DNA from 3 places in the Actinoplanes sp. NPDC051494 genome. Region 3 is predicted to be linked to each of the others. Evidence: riboswitches for the same ligand, from Rfam matches in the RefSeq annotation. Region 3 holds a riboswitch; each other region holds the start of a gene.

Region 1 (6,038 bases), on a different contig from region 3:
TACAAAGCCGCCGCGGATCTCCTCCGGCCCGGTGGCGTGCTCATCAACGCCGATCATCTGCCGCTGCCGGCCGGAAGCCGCCTGCGTACGGCCTGCGAAGCCATCGACGCGGGACGTCAGCAGGCCGCGGTCGCGGCCGGCGCCGAACCGTGGGACGCCTGGTGGGCCGCCGTCGAGGCGCAACCGGAGCTGGCCGGCGCGGTCGCCGAGCGCCGGACGCTGTGGCCGGCGGGTTCCCGCGACTGGAACGGCGCCGGCCTCGACTTCCACCGCGCGGCACTCACCGCGGCCGGCTTCACCGAGGTCGATGTCGTCTGGCAGGACCTCGAGGAACGGGTGCTGGCCGCTGTCAGGTGAGTTCCGCCGGTCCGCGGTGGCCTTTCACCAGGTACTGCAGCTGGACGTCGTGGTTGTCCGCCACCCCGTACTCCCGGTCGAGGTCGAGGATCGTGGTCAGCGGGGTGAGCGTGACCTCGGTGAGGCCGGCTTGCTCCAGCACGGTGACGGTCTGCTGGATCGACGTGGCGGCGGCCAGCGGCAGGGCCGCGCGGACCGCGTCGTCGTAGATGTCGACGCCCCGCGGGAACCAGGTGCTGTCGACGACGGCGATCGTGCCGCCGGGCCGGAGCAGGCGGATCCAGTTCTCCAGGGCGACCCGTGGTTCCCGGAGGGTCCACATCAGGTACCGGCTGACCACCGCGTCGAAGCCGGCGGGCGGGAAGTCCGGGTGCACCGCGTCACCGCGCCGGATGTCCGGCGGGTTGTCCACGGTCGCGGCGTGGGCGCGGGCCCGGTCGAGCATGCCGTCGGCGAGGTCGATGCCGGTGACCCGGTGACCGAGGCCGGCGAGCACCATCGCCACCTGACCGCTGCCGGTGCCGACGTCGAGCACGTCCGCCGGGGCCACGGGCAGAGCCTGCGACCAGACCCGCGACCACGCCGCGGTGTCGGCCGCGACGCGTTCCGGGCGTTGCTGGTAGTCGTCGTACGCGGGGGCACGGCCGGTCCAGTAGCCGTTGATGCGGTCCTGCACGCTCATGATTCTCCCGGGTGGAACAGCAGGTGGATGGATCCGCCGAGTTCGAGGCGCTGGATCCCGATGCCGTAGACCGGTTCGAGGATCGCCGGGTCGAGGACCTCGTCGACGGTGCCCGCGGCTTTGACGCCGCCGGCGCCGAGCAGCACCAGGTCGTCGCAGTAGCGGGCGGCCAGGTTCAGGTCGTGCAGCACCACGATCGAGCAGGTGCCCAGATCGCGGACCAGGCCGAGCACCTCGTGCTGGTAACGGATGTCAAGGTGGTTGGTGGGCTCGTCGAGCAGCAGGTGGGTGGCCTGCTGCGCCAGCGCCCGGGCGATCAGGACCCGTTGGCGTTCGCCGCCGGACAGTCCCGCGAACGAGCGGGCCCCGAGGTGCGCGGCGCCGACCCGGGCCAGGCAGCGGGCGGCGATCGCGTGGTCCTGCGGCCCGGTGCGCTGGAAGGTGGACAGGTGCGGGCCGCGCCCGAGCAGCACCATCTCCCCCACCGTCAGGGCGGTCTCGCCGCCGGTCTCCTGCACCACCACGGCGAGGCGGCGCGCCATCTCCCGCGACGACGCCAGCGGAAGACCGTCGACGGTGATCCGGCCGGTGCGGCTGCGCAACGCGCCGTACAGCAGGCGCAGCAGGGTGGTCTTGCCGCTGCCGTTCGGCCCGATCAGCCCGAGCACCCGTCCCGGGCGGGCCTCGACGCTGACCCCGCCGATGACCGGGTTCGCGCCGTAACTCCAGGAGACGTCCTCGGCCGCGATCATGATCCGAAGCGCTGGACGATCTTCTCCAGTCCGTCGATGGACAGCGGGCTCGGCGGCTCGGTGAAATTGAACAGCTGCGGCATGAGGTCGCCGTTCTTCACCGCGGTCAGGTTCGCCGCGCCGGGCAGCGCGGTCACCGCCTGCTCAACGGCCTTCGGGTCGCCGTCGCTGTACAGCAGGATCAGCACGTCGGGGTTGCGCCCGAGCAACTCCTCCATCGTGACCTCGAAGACCCGCTCGTCGGTGTCACCGAACACGTCCTTGAGACCCGCCGCCTCCAGCTGCGGGTGGGCCATGCTCTTCTTCCCGTACGCGTACGTCACCCCACCGCCCACGGTCGGGTACAGCACCGCGGCCGTCCGCCCGGACGCGGCCGCCGTGGTGATGCCGGCCATCCGTTCCTTGAGCTTCGCCACGGCGGCCGTGGCCTCGGCGGGACGGTCGAACACTTTGCCGTACGTCTGCATCTGCTCGTAGATGTCGTCGAACGACGGGTCCGGGACGCCCTGCTCGCACAGCGCGGGCTCCTCCATCAGCGGGATGTCCACCGCGGAGAGCGTGTCGCGCGACAGGTTGTCGACCTCGCCGAGTACCAGGTCGGGTTGCTGGCTGATCACGACCTCCTTGGAGATCTGCAGGTGCCCGCTGGTGTCGGTCTTGTCGGTGAGCAGCGGGATCGCCGTGAGCTCGGCGATCGTCGCGGCGTCGTAGTACGCGTCCGGGTACTGCCCCGCCCGGGCGGTGACCCGGTCCAGCACGCCGAGGTCGTGCAGGAACGGCACGGCCGCGCTCTTGAGCAGGACCACCCGCTCCGGTTCGGCGTCGAACGTGACGTCCACACCGCAGTTGGCGACGGTGACGGGGTAGTCCCCCGTCGACGCGGCCGCATCCCCGGTGGCGCCGGTGCCGCACGCGGCGGTCAGCAGCACCAGGGCGGACGCGGCCGCGAAACGATATGGCTTCATGATTCTCCCTGGTGGAGGCGGCGGATCAGGACGATGAGGAACGGGGCGCCGAGCAGCGACGTGATGATGCCGATCGGGATCTCCTGCGGGGCCAGCAGCACGCGGGCGATGACGTCGGCCCAGACCAGCAGGATCGCGCCGAGCAGCGCGGCGACCGGCACGACGCGGACGTGGGTGGCACCGACGATGCGCCGGGCCAGGTGCGGGACGACGAGCCCGACGAAGCCGATGCTGCCCGACGCGGAGACCAGCACACCGACGCAGAGCGCGACGACGACCAGCATCCCGGTCCGGAACCGCTCCGGTGAGACGCCGAGGGTGTGGGCGGTCTCGTCGCCGATGGCCAGCGCGTCGAGGCGCCGGCCCTGCACGGTGAGCAGCACGATCGTGAGCACGACGACCACGGCCGCGACGGCGAGCGGGCCGTCCCAGCGGGCCAGGCCCAGCGAGCCGAGCAGCCAGAACATCACCGACCGGGCGCCCTCGGCCGATCCGGAGGCGAAGATCAGGAAGCTGGTCGTCGCGTACAGGGCGTAGCCGACGGCGACACCGGAGAGCAGCAGCCGGATCGAGGTGACCCGGCCGCCGGTGCGGGCGATCACGAACACCAGCAGCGATGCGGCGAGCGCGCCGAGGAAGGCACTGAACGGCAACGCGTACTGACCGAACCCGGCGCCGACTCCGAACAGGATCGCCGCCGCCGCGCCGCTGGAGGCCCCGGAGTTCACCCCGAGCAGGTACGGGTCGGCCAGCACGTTGCGGACCATGGCCTGCAGCGCCACACCGGACGCCGCGAGGCCGGCGCCGACGAGCATGCCGAGCAGCACCCGGGGCAGGCGGACCTGCCAGACGATCGCGTCCTGCGGCAGGCTCCACGAGACGTCGCCCGGCCAGCCGGTCAGATGATGGGTGATGATCCGCGCCACGGTCAGCGGGGCGATACCGACCGCACCGGAGCCCACCGCCACGATGCCGGTCAGGACGAGCCCGGCCACCAGAGCGAGGAGCCACGCGGCTGTCCTGCGGCGGCGTGCGCGCACGCCGAGAAGGTCGGTCACGACGGCCTCTCACCACTAGATGCCACACCAAGGCTGTTGCCATTGATGTGCAGAAGCTATCAGCTCGCGACAGAGCCCCGGCAGGGCCATGATCCGTCGGCCCGTTTCGCGCCACAGGCGAAAAAGGTCCGGTTCGGCGTTCACCCACCGGACCTGGCCAGGACCGCCCCATGGGAGGACACCGCGCCGGGAGCTACTCGGCGCGAGGCTCGGGTGACGCTGTGCGGCGACACGCCGGGGCACACCATCTGGTGTTGCCTTCCGAGGGTCGCACCCATATATGGTGGTGCTCGCAGCTGGTTCGGCCGTCCCTGGTGGGTGGTCGAGGCAACAGGGAACCCGGTGCAAAACCGGGACTGCCCCGCAGCGGTGAGTGGGAACGAAAGTCGTCATCAGCACTGGGCCGTGACCGGCCTGGGAAGCGACGGCCGGTAGGCAGCGAGCAGCACGCCCACGAGTCCGAAGACCTGCCAGCGCGCCGCACACCACCGTGTGCGGCGGTCGAAGGCCGCGTGGGACGGCCGACGCCATCAGCCGGTGCACCGTCCTCACCCGAGGGTGGCCGGCGGCGTCCTCCTGCGCGTCCGGAGACCTACGGGCTCGCGAGGAGAGAGTTTTCGTGTCAATCACGCAGGCGGAGCAGCGCCGCATTCCCATGCAGGTCCGCAAACGCAACGGTGAAACCGAGCCGGTCGACGTCAACAAGATCGTCAAGGCCGTGGAGCTGTGGGTCGCCGACCTGGACGAGGTCGATCCGTTGCGGGTGGCGACCAAGACCATCAGCGGGCTGTACGACGGCGCGACCACCGCGGAGCTGGACAAGCTGTCGATCCAGACCTCGGCCGAGCTGATCAGCGAGGAGCCGCAGTATTCGCGGCTCGCGGCCCGGCTGCTGGCCGCGTTCGTCGACAAGGAGGTCCGCAACCAGGGCGTGGCGAGCTTCAGCCAGTCCATCCGGTACGCGCACCAGCAGGGCCTGATCGGTGACGAGACCGCCGCGTTCGTGGCCGCCAACGCCCGCAAGCTCGACGTCGCCGTCGACCTCACCGGTGACCTGCGGTTCGAGTATTTCGGGCTGCGCACGGTCGCCGACCGTTACCTGCTGCGTCACCCGCAGTCGCGCGAGGTCGTGGAGACACCGCAGTACTGGCTGCTGCGCGTCGCGTGCGGCCTGTCGCAGACCGCGAACGAGGCGATCGGCTTCTACAAGCTGATGTCGTCGCTGGCCTACCTGCCCAGCTCCCCCACGCTGTTCAACTCCGGCACCCGGCACACCCAGATGTCCTCGTGCTTCCTGGTCGACTCGCCCAAGGACGAGCTCGACTCGATCTACGAGCGCTACCACCAGGTCGCGAAGCTGTCGAAGTTCTCCGGTGGCATCGGCATCGCCTGGTCGCGGGTCCGCGGCCGGGGCGCGCTGATCCGGGGCACGAACGGGCAGTCCAACGGCATCGTGCCGTTCCTCAAGACGCTCGACGCCGGCGTGGCCGCGGTCAACCAGGGCGGCCGGCGCAAGGGTGCGGCCTGCGTGTACCTCGAGCCGTGGCACCCGGACATCGAGGAGTTCCTCGATCTGCGGGACAACACAGGCGAGGACTCCCGGCGTACCCACAATCTGAATCTGGCCAACTGGATCCCGGACGAGTTCATGCGCCGGGTGGAGGCCGACGGCGACTGGTCCTTGATCGACCCGTCCGACGCCCCCGAGCTGCCGGATCTGTTCGGTGCCGAGTTCGACGAGGCCTACCGGGCGGCGGAGAAGAAGGCGATCAAGACCGTCAAGGCCCGCGATCTGTACGGGCGGATGATGCGCACGCTCGCGCAGACCGGCAACGGCTGGATGACGTTCAAGGACCCGTCGAACCGGATGTCCAACCAGACCGGCAAGCCCGGCAACACCATCCACCTGTCGAACCTGTGCACCGAGATCCTCGAGGTCAACAACAACGACGAGACCGCGGTCTGCAACCTGGGCTCGATCAACCTCGGCGCACACCTGCGCGACGGTGCGGTGGACTGGGACAAGCTGCGCGCGACCGTGCGTACCGCGGTGGTCTTCCTGGACCGGGTCATCGACATCAACTACTACCCGGCGGAGCAGGCGGCGGCGTCGAACCCGCGCTGGCGACCGGTCGGGCTGGGCCTGATGGGCCTGCAGGACGCGTTCTTCACCCTCGGTCTGCCGTTCGACTCGGCGCAGGCCAAGGAGCTGTCCACCCGCGTG
Region 2 (6,038 bases), on a different contig from region 3:
CGACGGCGAGGAACGCTGGCTGGCGGTCGAGGCGCCCACCGGACCGGTCCGCTACACCCTCTGGCGGCGCGACACCGCGGAGCGGGCCGGGCTCGACCCGCAGGACGGCACGCTGCACGGCGTCGCGCTCACCACGACGGAGCGGGGCACCGCGACGTTCTCCGCGACCGGCCGGTTCGGACGGTTCGCCATCCCGGCCGCCGGTTGTCTCGAGTACGTCGAGTTCACCCACGCCGGCGGCCGGGTGGCCGCCGCGCGTTTCGACCCCGGCCGGCCGTGGCTCGTGGGCCAGGGCACCGGCCTGCCGGTCGCCGTCCGCCGTCCCTGATCGCCCGCACCCGTACCTGATCGCCCGCACCCGTACCTGATCGCCCGCACCCGTACCTGATCGCCCGCACCCGTACCTGCTCGCCCGCACCCGTACCTACTCGCCCGCACCCGTACCTGCTCGCCCGCACCCGTACCTGCTCGCCCGCACCCGTACCTGCTCGCCCGCACCCGTACCAGGAGCTCTCCGATGACGACCGCACTCGACACGATGATCGCGGCGCAGCCCGCCGCCATCGAGGCCCTCGCCGACCCCGCACCGGCCGCCGCGGCGGCGAGCCGGCTCGACGGGGTCCGCCGGCTCTGGCTGATCGGCACCGGCACCAGCCAGCACGCCGCCGAACTCGCCGCCGCCGACCTGCTCACCCTGGGCGTGGACGCGCGCTGGATCTCCGCGTACGCGTTCACGCACGCCCACCGCCCGGTGCGGCCCGGGGACGGGGCCGTTGTCATCACGCACACCGCGAGCACCTCGTACGCCCAGCGCAGCCGGCAGCTGATCCTCGAGGCCGGCCTGCCGCTGGTGTCGATCACCGGCCCGGACTGCGCCTGGCCGGAGGCCGTGCGCACGCCGGTCACCGAGACCTCGGAGACCTACACCGTCAGCTACACCACCGCCCTGACCGTGCTCAGCCAGATCGCCTCCCACCTGGGCGGCCGGGACACCGGCCCGGAGTCCGTCCGGGCCGCCGCCGCGCAGGTGCGGGCGGTGCTCGCCGATCCCGGCATCGACGGCGTCCCGATCCCCGGCCGGGCCATGGCCGTCGTCGGTCCCGGTGCCTGGTCGGTGACCGCCCGCGAGGGGGCGCTGAAGATCCGCGAAGGCGCCCGGGTGCTCTGCGAGGGTTTCGACCCGGACCGGCTGCTGCACGGCGCCGCGGTGCCGTACGGCTCGGCGGACACACTGCTGGTCCTGCAACCCGGGGACGATCCGGACGGCCTCACCGCCGCCCTGGCCGGCGCGGCGGGCCGGGAGGGACTCCAGGTGGCCACGCTGACCAGCCCCGGCGGCACCGGCTCGGCGCTGCTGGATCAGATCCCCATGACCGTACGGCTGCAGCGGCTCGCCGCCCGCTTCGCCGCCCAGCGCGTCCGCGACCCCGACCTGGTGATCACCGGCGCGTGGGGGGATGCCGACCTGTGGCGCCGGGGTGCACCGGGCCGGACGGACACCCCGTGAGCCCACGCGCCGTCCGGCCGCTGGCCGCCCTGGTGACCGCCGCGCTGTTCTGGGGCAGCGCGGGAACGTTCATCAAGTTCGCCCTCGACAGCTGGCAGCCGATGACCCTGCTGACCGTCCAGCTGCTCGGGGCCAACCTGGTGCTGTGGCCGTTGCTGCTGATCCGGGGCTACCACCGCCCGCGGCAGCTCGGCCGGCTGGCCCTGATCGGCGTGCTCGAACCCGGGGTGTGCTACGCCCTGATCACCATCGGGCTGCAGCACACCACCGCCGCGAACGCCGCGGTGATCTCCGGTCTGGAGTCCTGTCTGGTCGTCGTGCTCGCGGCGATCTTCCTCCGCGAGCGGCTGGCCGCCCGCGGGGTGCTGGGTCTGCTGCTGGCCGTCGTCGGCGTGCTGGTGCTGGGCGGCGCCGCACCGGACTCGTCGCTCAACATCGGCGACATCCTGACCTTCGGCGGCATCCTGGCGGCCGCGGTCTATGTGCTCATCGCCCGGGGCATCGCCGACAGCGTCGACCCGCTCACCATGACCGCCCACCAGTTCGGGTTCGGGATGGCGGTGATCCTGCCGTTCGGCATCGGCGAGGCGGCCGTGCGGGGCGCCGGGGTGTACACCGGTCACTCCGCCGGCGACTGGCTGGTCGCGCTCGCGATCGGGGTGGTCGGTTTCGCCGGCAGCTTCCTGCTCTACAACTACGCGCTGGCTCACGTCCGGGCCGCCCGCGCCGGTATCGTGCTCAACCTGTTGCCGGTTTTCGGGCTGGTCTCCGCGATCGTCGTCCTCGGTGAGCGGCCGGGCATCGCCCAGGTGGCCGGCGCCGGCCTCATCGTCGCATCGATCTTCGTCTTCCCGTCCGATGCCGACGCCGAACCGGAAGTCCCTGCATACCGATGAGGCGGTAATCCACCCATGCGGATCCTCGCGGACGCCACCCGTTTCACCTCGCCCACCGACGGCGCGACCCACTGGGTCGAGCATCTGCGCACGGCGGACCTGAGCGTCGGCACCTACTGTGTCGCCGCCGGTGGTGCCGACGACCAGACCCCGCACACCGAGGACGAGATCTACGTGGTCACGGCCGGGCGGGCGGTGCTCGAGGCCGGCGGCGCGCGGGCCGAGGTGACGGCCGGCTCGGTGATCTTCGTGCCGGCGGGGGAGGAACACCGGTTCACCCGGATCACCGAGGACCTGGCCCTGCTCGTGATCTTCGGTCCGGCCGAGTTCACACGTACGGCCTGAGGGCCCCGCCGGGTGACGGCCACCCGGCGGGGCGGTGCGATCAGGTGCCGCGGACCTCGGCGGCGGCCGCGACCAGCCGCTTCAGGGACGCCTCGACCTCGGCGTAGCCCCGGGTCTTGAGGCCGCAGTCCGGGTTGACCCAGAGCCGCTGGGCCGGGACGGCGGTGACCGCACGCCGCAGCGCCGACACGATCTCGTCGTGCGACGGTACGCGGGGGGAGTGGATGTCCCACACGCCCGGGCCGACGCCGCGGCGGTAACCGATCGCGGCGAGGTCGTCGAGGACCTCCATCCGCGAACGGGACGCCTCGATGCTGGTCACGTCCGCGTCGAGGGCGTCGATCGCGGTGATGACCGCACCGAACTCGGAATAGCACAGGTGCGTGTGGATCTGCGTGCTGTCCGCGACGCCGCTGGTGGCGAGCCGGAACGCACCGACCGCCCAGTCCAGGTACGCCTTCTGCTCCGCCCGGCGCAGCGGCAGCGTCTCGCGCAGGGCGGGCTCGTCGACCTGGATCACCGTGACGCCGGCCGCCTCGAGGTCGTGGCACTCGTCGCGCAGGGCCGGCGCGACCTGGTCGGCGGTGTCGGCGAGCGGCTGGTCGGTGCGTACGAACGACCAGGCCAGGATCGTGACCGGGCCGGTGAGCATGCCCTTGACCGGCTTGTCCGTGAGCGACTGCGCGTACGTCGACCAGGCCACCGTCATCGGCGCCCTGCGGGCCACGTCACCGTGGATGATCGGCGGGCGTACGCAGCGGGAGCCGTACGACTGCACCCATCCGTTGCCGGTGGCGGCGAAGCCGTCGAGTTGTTCGCCGAAGTACTGGACCATGTCGTTGCGCTCGGGTTCGCCGTGCACGAGCACGTCCAGACCCAGCTCCTCCTGCAGCCGGATCACCCGGGCGACCTCGTCGCGCATCAGCTGCTCGTAGCCGGCCTCGTCGAGGGCGCCGCTGCGGAAAGCGGCGCGGGCCCTGCGCAGTTCGGCGGTCTGCGGGAACGAACCGATCGTCGTCGTCGGGAGTTCCGGCAGGTGCAGCCGTTCCTGCTGGGCGGCGGCCCGGGTCGGGTACGGCCCGCGCCGGCGGTCCGCGGGAGTGGCCGCGGCGAGCCGGGTCCGGACCTCGTCGTGGTGCCAGGCGGCGGGCACGGCGGGCAGCGGGCCGGGCAGGCTGGCCACACCGTTGCGCAGCGCCAGGCCGAGCAGGACGACCTCGTCGACCTTCTGCCGGGCGAACGCCAGGCGTTCCCGCAGCGCCGGGTCCAGGGCCGTCTCGGCGTCGAGGTCGACCGGGACGTGCAGCAGCGAGCACGAGGAGGACACCGCGACGTTGTCGGCGAGGCCGGTGAGCGTGGCGCCGGTGGTGACGGCGGCGTGCAGGTCGGTGCGCCAGATGTTGTGACCGTCGACGAGCCCGGCCACGATCGTCCGGCCCCGCAGCGGGCCGGCCGCGGCGAGCCGGTGCAGGTTGCCCGGACCGGCCACCAGGTCGAGGCCGAGCGCCTCGACCGGCGTGTCCAGCAGGGCGGGCAGCGCGTCGCCGAGCTCACCGAAGTAGGTCGCGACGAACAGTCCCGGCCGTCGCGGGAGACCTCCCAGCCGGGTGTACGCGGCCCGCAGCGCCTCGATCTCCTCGGCCGACCGGTCGGCGACGTACGCGGGTTCGTCGAACTGCACCCACGGCACGCCGGCCTTGCCGAGCGCGGTGAGGATGTCGGCGTAGACCGTGACCAGGTCGTCGAGCCGGTCGAACGGCCGGAACCCGGCCGGGGCGTCCGCGGTGGCCTTGGCCAGCAGCAGGAACGTGGCCGGGCCGACGAGCACCGGACGGGTGGTGATACCGAGCTCACGGGCCTGGTGATACTCGGCCCGGGCCTTGGCCGGCAGGGCCGCGAACACGGTGTCCGGGCCGATCTCCGGCACCAGGTAGTGGTAGTTGGTGCCGAACCACTTCGTCAGTTCCAGGGCCGGTTCGGCGTCCACCCCGCGGGCCATGGCGAAATATGTGTCCAGCTCGGACAGCCCGAGCCGGGTGAACCGGTCCGGGACCGCGCGGTGCCCTTCCCTCGAAGTGCCCGGCGGCACCCGCGAGGGCAGGAGGGAAGGCGCGGACACAGCTCCGCGCTTCCGCCCTGACCCTCCCGAGAGGCCGTCGGCGGCGCGCACAGGACTGTGCGCGCGGTGTGGGCAGGTCTTCGGACTCGCGGGCACGACCGGTCTCCCGGTCTCCTACCGGCCGTCGCTTCCCAGGCCTCGCGGCCCAGTGCTTGATGACGGCTTTCGTTCCTGCTCACCGCTGCGGGGCAGTCCCGGAATCACACCGGGTTCCCTCTTACGACGCCCCGATCTCACGACCGGGGCGAACCAGCACCACCGACCATCTTAGAGCCTAGAAATCGTCGTCGAAACTCACGCTTCCGGTCACACCGACCTGGTACGCCGACACGCGGCGCTCGAAGAAGTTCGACAACTCCTGCACGTCCTGCAGTTCCATGAACGCGAACGGGTTCTTGCTGCCGTACATGGGATCGATGCCCAGCACCGCGAGCCGGCGGTCGGCGACGTGCTGCAGGTATTCCCGCATGTCGGTCAGCGACATGCCGGAGACACCCTGCTCCAGCAGGTCGGCGGCGAACTGCACCTCGCACTCGACGGCCTCGGCCAGCATGTCGCGGACCTGCTGCTCCATGTCGGCGTCGAACAGGTCCGGCTCCTCGGCGCGGACGGCGTCGACCACGTCGAACGCGAACGCCATGTGCATCGACTCGTCGCGGAACACCCAGTTGGTGCCCGAGGCGAGGCCCTGCAGGACACCGCGGGAGCGCAGGAAATACACGTACGCGAAAGCGCCGTAGAAGAACAGCCCCTCGATGCACGCGGCGAAGCAGATGACGTTGAGCAGGAACGCCCGCCGGTCCTCCTTGGTCTTGAGTTCCCGGAGTTCGTAGACCGAGTCGATCCATTTGAAACAGAACTCGGCCTTACGGGCGATCGAGGGGATGTTCTCGATCGCGTCGAACGCCTCGAACCGTTCCTTCTCGTCGGGCACATAGGTGTCGAGCAGGTTCAGATAGAACTGGACGTGCACGGCCTCCTCGAACAGCTGCCGCGACAGATAGAGCCGGCCCTCGGGCGAATTCACGTGCTGGTACAGGTTGAGCACCAGGTTGTTGGCCACGATCGTGTCGCCGGTGGCGAAGAACGCGACCAGCCGGGACACCAGGTGCTGCTCGGACGGGGAGAGCCGGGCCAGGTCGGCGAGGTCGCCGTGCAGGTCGACCTCCTC
Region 3 (6,038 bases):
TTGTCGGTGGTGGCCCGCTCGACATACCAGGCGTCGTCCAGCCGGCCGGCCCGCTCCAGCGCCTCGCGGACCCCCTCGAACGTCCGGCCCAGCTTCATGATCGCGGCCGAGTCGGTGGTTGCCAGCCGGGCGGCCAGCTCGTCCGGCGGCAACGTGCCGGGCAGCACCGTCAACGTCTCGTCGCGCTCCATCAACGGCCGCCCCAGCACCGCCGACGCGGCGCTCACCGAGGTCACCCCGGGCACCACCTCGGTCACGTACCGGTCGGCGAGCCTCTTGTGCATGTGCATGTAGGAGCCGTAGAAGAACGGGTCACCCTCGGCCAGCACGACCACGTCCCGGCCCGCGTCCAGGTGCGCGGCCAGCCGCTCCGCGCTCGCCGCGTAGAACTCGTCGATCGCGCCCTGGTAGCCGCCCGGATGATCGGTCGTCTCCGTGGTCACCGGATAGATCAGCGGCTCCTCGATCTGCCCCTCGCGCAGGTAGCCGGCCGCGATCGCCCGGGCGTTCGACCGCCCGTGCCGCGCCGCGTGGAAGGCGATCACGTCAGCGCCGGCGATCAGCCGGGCGGCCTTGACCGTGACGAGCTCCGGATCACCGGGGCCGAGTCCGACGCCGTACAACCGACCCGCCACCGTCACTCCTGTTCCGAGGCGAGCGCGTTGACCGCCGCCGCCGTCATCGCACTCCCGCCGCGGCGTCCGCGCACGACGAGGAATTCCAGATCGGACGCGGCCAGCGCGTCCTTCGACTCGGCCGCGCCGATGAACCCCACCGGGATCCCCAGCACGGCGGCCGGCCGCGGCGCCCCGGCCGCGACCATCTCCAGCAGCCGGAACAGCGCGGTCGGCGCGTTGCCGATGGCGACCACGGCCCCGTCCAGCCGGTCGGCCCACAGATCCAGCGCGGCGGCACTGCGGGTGTTCCCGATCTCGGCGGCCAGCCCCGGCACGGAAGGGTCACGCAGCGTGCAGATGACCTCGTTGCCGGCGGGCAGCCGCTTGCGGGTCACCCCGGAAGCCACCATCTCGGCGTCACAGAGGACCGGGGCCCCGGCCAGCAGCGCCTTGCGGGCCGCCGTCACGACCCCCGGGCTCCACGCCAGGTCCTCGACCAGATCGACCATCCCGCAGGCATGGATCATCCGCACCGCGACCCGCGCCACGTCACCGGGCAACCGGGACAGGTCGGCCTCGGCCCGGATGGTCGCGAACGACCGCCGGTAGATCTCCGCCCCGTCACGCACGTACTCCATGTCAGCCTTCCCTCAACCCGGCCACCAGCACACCCACGTGCGCGGCGTCCGCTGTCCCATTACCGTGCGGCGACGAGACCCGGTAACCGGTCCCGGTCGCCTCGACCCGGACATGCGGCCCGGCCGGGCTCCCGCACCCCCGCACACACCCGATCCAGTGCACCGGCAGCCCCTCGCCGGCGGTCGTGGCACCGAACGCATCCTGCCGGACATCGGCCAGCGCCTTCGCGCACCCCGGCCGCCCGGCACAGGCCGTTACCCCGGCCCACCGCGAATCCGGCGCGACCTCGAACCCGGCCCCACTCAGCCGCTCCACCCACGCGGCGGCCCCGTCCGGAGCGAGATCCGGCACCACCACCCCGCGCCAGGGCGTGAAAACCAGATCAGAAGCAGATTCCAACGCCTTCATCTGTACGCCGTCAAGTCGGCCCAAGGGCACCAGAGCCCCCACCGCGACGCGCCGACCAGGTCCCCCGACGATCCCGACCGGCTCCCGGAGGCCGGGCCGGACCAGGCCGTGATCAGGCTCACCCAATGTCACCCCGAGCGCCCCGGCAACCAGCCCGGCCACCCGCGCCGCCCCGTCACGCAGCTCCCGAACCCGCCAGGCCCGCCGCCCACCCCGCACAGCCTCGCCCCGCACAGCCTCGCCCCGCGCCGCAGCGCCCTGCCCGGCAGGCGCGTTGTCCCGTGCGGCTGGGGTGTCCGCCCCGGCGAGGGCTGCGTCCTGCGCGGCGAGAGCAAGGAAGGCGTGGGCCGCCGCGAGCAGCGCCGGCACCGCTTGGTCGGCCCGCACCCGCAGCCCCATGTCGCGGCCGGCGAACAGAACGGCTATTTCTCCGCTGAGTGGCATCACCGCGACGTCAGCGGAATAGGCCACGTCGCCGGCGCCGCTGTCGACGGCGAACAGGAAGCGTCCCGGCAGGCCCGCCAGCACCGCGTCGGCGCACAGCGCGCTGTCCAGCTCGGTGACCAGGGACGGGTTCCCGATGAGCGGGGACGCGGCGATGTTGCGTACGAGCTCATGGGTCTGTGACGGCAGCAGGCCGGCAGCCGACAACCGGGCGGCGAGTTGCACCGCCGGGGCGCCGCGCAGCGCCCGCAGCTGGAGGTTGGCCCGGCTGGTCAGCTCGATGTGCCCGTCGCCCCACTCGGCGGCCAGCTCCCGCAGCGCCGTGAGCTGGTCGCCCGAAATGCGCCCACCGGGGATCCGGACACGTGCCAGCGGCCCGTCTGCGGCGTCGTGCAACCGCAGGGCTCCGGGACACGCGTCGACCTCGGTGACCCGCGCGCCCACGCCCGTGCGGACAGCGGGCATGACGGGGCCGGCCGGCGGGTGAACGGGATCGGGGGAGGGCACGGCCCGGATACTACGGACCGGGACCGACACTTTTCCGCCGTCGGTCGGCATCGTCACACCCGGGCTCCCACGTTGACTTGAGTGCGGCCCGGTCGGCAGAGTGAGGGTCCACGTGCGGCGACGCCGCGGAGGAAGCCGGTGTGAATCCGGCGCGGTCCCGCCACTGTCACCGGGTTCGACCTGAACCCGGGAGCCAGGAACTCCCGTCGCCGTGATCCTTCGACCCGGGGCGCGGATCCCGAGGGGAGAGCCGTGTTTCTGCTGCTGTCGACATCCGATACCGACCTGCTCAGCGCTCGTGCGAGCACCTCCGAGTGGCGCCTGGGCAATCCTGCCCGCATCGCCGTCGAGGAGCTGCCCGCGCTGACCGACGGGGTCGAGCTCATCGTGGTCCGGATCCTGGGCGGTCGCCGCGCCTGGGAGGAGGGCCTCGACGAGCTGCTCGGCGGCCCGATCCCGGTGGTCGTGCTCGGCGGTGAGCAGACGCCGGACGCCGACCTGATGAAGCTGTCGACCGTGCCCGCCGGGGTCGCCGGGGAAGCGCACGCCTACCTCGCCTACGGTGGGCCGGAGAACCTGGCCGCGCTGCACGACTTCCTCTCCGACACCATCCTGCTCACCGGCAACGGGTTCGCCGCGCCGGTCCCCGCGCCCGACTGGGGTGTGCTGGAGCGCGACGCGACGACCACCGAGGGCCCGACCGTCGCGGTCCTCTATTACCGCGCGCACCACATGGCCGGGAACACCGCGTTCATCGAGGCACTCTGCCGGGCCGTCGAGGCCAAGGGCGGGCGCCCGCTGCCCATTTTCACCGCTTCTCTGCGTACGGCGTCCGAGGACCTGCTGGCCGAGTTGCGCAAGGCCGACGCGTTGATCGTGACCGTCCTGGCCGCCGGTGGCACGAAGCCGGCGACCGTCGGTGCCGGTGGGGACGACGAGGCCTGGGATGTCGGCGTGCTCGCCGGGCTGGACGTGCCGATCCTGCAGGGACTGGCGCTGACCAGCAGCCGCGAGGCGTGGGAGGCCAGCGACGACGGGCTCTCCCCGCTGGACGCCGCGACCCAGGTGGCCATCCCCGAGTTCGACGGCCGGATCATCACGGTCCCGTTCAGCTTCAAGGAGATCGACCCGGACGGCCTCTCGGTGTATGTGGCCGATCCCGAGCGGGCCTCCCGGGTCGCCGGGATCGCCGTCGCGCACGCGCGGTTGCGGCACATCCCGCCGGCCGAGCGCCGGGTGGTGATCATGCTGTCGGCATACCCGACGAAGCACTCGCGGATCGGCAACGCGGTCGGCCTCGACACCCCCGCTTCCACCGTACGGTTGCTCGCTGCCCTTCAGGAGCAGGGTTACCGGATCGGGAGCTTCCCCGGGGTCGCCGAGCAGGACGGTGACGCGCTGATCCACGCGCTGATCGCCGCCGGTGGCCAGGACCCCGACTGGCTCACCGAGGAGCAGCTCGCGGGCAACCCGGTCCGGATCAACGGCGACAAGTACGCCGCCTGGTTCGCGACCCTGCCCGCGGATCTGCGCGACGGCATGGTGCAGCACTGGGGCCCGCCGCCCGGTGAGCTGTATGTCGACGGCGGCGACATCGTCCTCGCCGCGCTGCGCGACGAGAACACGGTCGTCATGGTGCAGCCGCCGCGCGGGTTCGGGGCGAACCCGGTCGCGATCTACCACGACCCGGACCTGCCGCCCAGCCACCACTACCTGGCCGCCTACCGGTGGCTCGCCGACGAGTTCGGCGCGCACGCGGTCGTGCACGTCGGCAAGCACGGCAACCTGGAATGGCTGCCCGGCAAGAACGTCGGCATGTCCGCCTCCGACGGCACCGACGCGGCCCTCGGCGACCTGCCGCTGATCTACCCGTTCCTGGTCAACGACCCGGGCGAGGGCACCCAGGCCAAGCGCCGGGCGCACGCGACGCTGGTCGACCACCTGATCCCGCCGATGGCCCGCGCCGAGTCCTACGGCGACATCGCCCGCCTCGAGCAGCTGCTCGACGAACACGCCAACATCGCCGCGCTCGACCCGGCCAAGCTGCCGGCCATCCGCGCGCAGATCTGGACCCTGATCCAGGCCGCGAAGATGGACCACGACCTGGGCCTCGACAACCGCCCCGGCGACGAGGAGTTCGACGAGTTCATCCTGCACGTCGACGGGTGGCTCTGCGAGATCAAGGATGTGCAGATCCGCGACGGGCTGCACATCCTCGGCGCCGCGCCGACCGGTGAGGCGCGGGTCAACCTCGTGCTCGCCATGCTGCGCGCCCGGCAGATGTGGGCCGGCAAGGTCGCCGCCCTGCCCGGCCTGCGCGAAGCCCTGGGTCTCGCGGAGGACGCCTCCACCGCGGAGACCGACGCCGTCGAGGCGCAGGCCAAGGCGCTGGTCACGGCGATGGAGGAAGCCGGCTGGCCCACCTCCCCGCCGGACATCTCCGACAATGATGACGTGAACGCGGTCCTGGCGTTCGCCGCCACCGAGATCGTGCCCCGCCTCGCGAGGACGACCGACGAGCTGACCAACGTGCTGCACGCGCTCGACGGCGGTTACGTCCCCGCCGGGCCCAGCGGCTCCCCGCTGCGCGGCCTGATCAACGTGCTGCCGACCGGCCGCAACTTCTACTCCGTCGACCCGAAGGCCATCCCGAGCGCGCTCGCCTGGGAAACCGGCCAGGCCATGGCGGAGTCCCTGCTCAAGCGCTACCGCGAGGACTACGGCGACTGGCCCAAGTCGGTCGGCCTCTCCGCGTGGGGCACCAGCGCCATGCGCACCGCCGGCGACGACATCGCCGAGATCCTCGCACTCATGGGCGTACGCCCGATCTGGGACCCCGCCTCGCGCCGGGTCACCGGCATCGAGCCGATCGCCCTCGACGAGCTCGCCCGGCCGCGCATCGACGTGACCGTACGCATCTCGGGCTTCTTCCGGGACGCGTTCCCGCACGTCGTCGCGATGATGGACGACGCCGTCGCCCTGGTCGCGGGCCTCGAGGACGAGACCCCGGAGCAGAACTTCGTCCGCGCCCACGCACTGGCCGACGCCGGCGACGGCAAGAGCTGGCGCCAGGCCACCACCCGTATCTTCGGCTCCCGGCCGGGCGCGTACGGCGCGGGCATCCTCCCGCTGATCGACAGCCGCAACTGGCGCGGCGACGCCGACCTCGCCGAGGTCTACGCGGTCTGGGGCGGCTTCGCGTACGGCCGCGGACTGGACGGCGTCGCGGCGCGCGGCGACATGGAGACGGCGTACAAGCGCATCGACATCGCGGCGAAGAACATCGACACCCGCGAGCACGACATCGCCGACTCCGACGACTACTTCCAGTACCACGGCGGCATGATCGCCACGGTGCGGGCGCTGACCGGGCGCGCGCCCGCCGCGTACATCGGTGATTCCACCAACCCGGACGCCACGAAG

The links. A riboswitch is a leader RNA that binds a small molecule or an ion and turns the genes downstream of it on or off. The one in region 3 is predicted to bind cobalamin.
Region 1: linked by a shared signal. The riboswitch ahead of ACIA6A_RS16700 (ribonucleoside-diphosphate reductase subunit alpha) and the one ahead of cobN (cobaltochelatase subunit CobN) in region 3 are both predicted to bind cobalamin.
Region 2: linked by a shared signal. The riboswitch ahead of metE (5-methyltetrahydropteroyltriglutamate--homocysteine S-methyltransferase) and the one ahead of cobN (cobaltochelatase subunit CobN) in region 3 are both predicted to bind cobalamin.

What each region holds. Positions count from the first base shown of each region.
Region 1 covers NZ_JBITDZ010000003.1:912,874-918,911, reverse strand. Annotated here, with positions in the region: gene ACIA6A_RS16725 (class I SAM-dependent methyltransferase) at 1-357, shown strand, start outside; gene ACIA6A_RS16720 (class I SAM-dependent methyltransferase) at 350-1,039, opposite strand; gene ACIA6A_RS16715 (ABC transporter ATP-binding protein) at 1,036-1,791, opposite strand; gene ACIA6A_RS16710 (ABC transporter substrate-binding protein) at 1,788-2,756, opposite strand; gene ACIA6A_RS16705 (FecCD family ABC transporter permease) at 2,753-3,814, opposite strand; cobalamin riboswitch at 4,095-4,304, shown strand; gene ACIA6A_RS16700 (ribonucleoside-diphosphate reductase subunit alpha) at 4,470-6,038, shown strand, end outside.
Region 2 covers NZ_JBITDZ010000003.1:905,997-912,034, forward strand. Annotated here, with positions in the region: gene ACIA6A_RS16670 (DUF4178 domain-containing protein) at 1-328, shown strand, start outside; gene ACIA6A_RS16675 (hypothetical protein) at 518-1,507, shown strand; gene ACIA6A_RS16680 (DMT family transporter) at 1,504-2,403, shown strand; gene ACIA6A_RS16685 (cupin domain-containing protein) at 2,419-2,748, shown strand; gene metE (5-methyltetrahydropteroyltriglutamate--homocysteine S-methyltransferase) at 2,789-4,867, opposite strand; cobalamin riboswitch at 4,921-5,136, opposite strand; gene ACIA6A_RS16695 (ribonucleotide-diphosphate reductase subunit beta) at 5,142-6,038, opposite strand, start outside.
Region 3 covers NZ_JBITDZ010000001.1:467,744-473,781, reverse strand. Annotated here, with positions in the region: gene ACIA6A_RS02115 (precorrin-2 C(20)-methyltransferase) at 1-635, opposite strand, end outside; gene ACIA6A_RS02110 (precorrin-8X methylmutase) at 638-1,255, opposite strand; gene ACIA6A_RS02105 (precorrin-3B synthase) at 1,257-2,615, opposite strand; cobalamin riboswitch at 2,709-2,839, shown strand; gene cobN (cobaltochelatase subunit CobN) at 2,868-6,038, shown strand, end outside.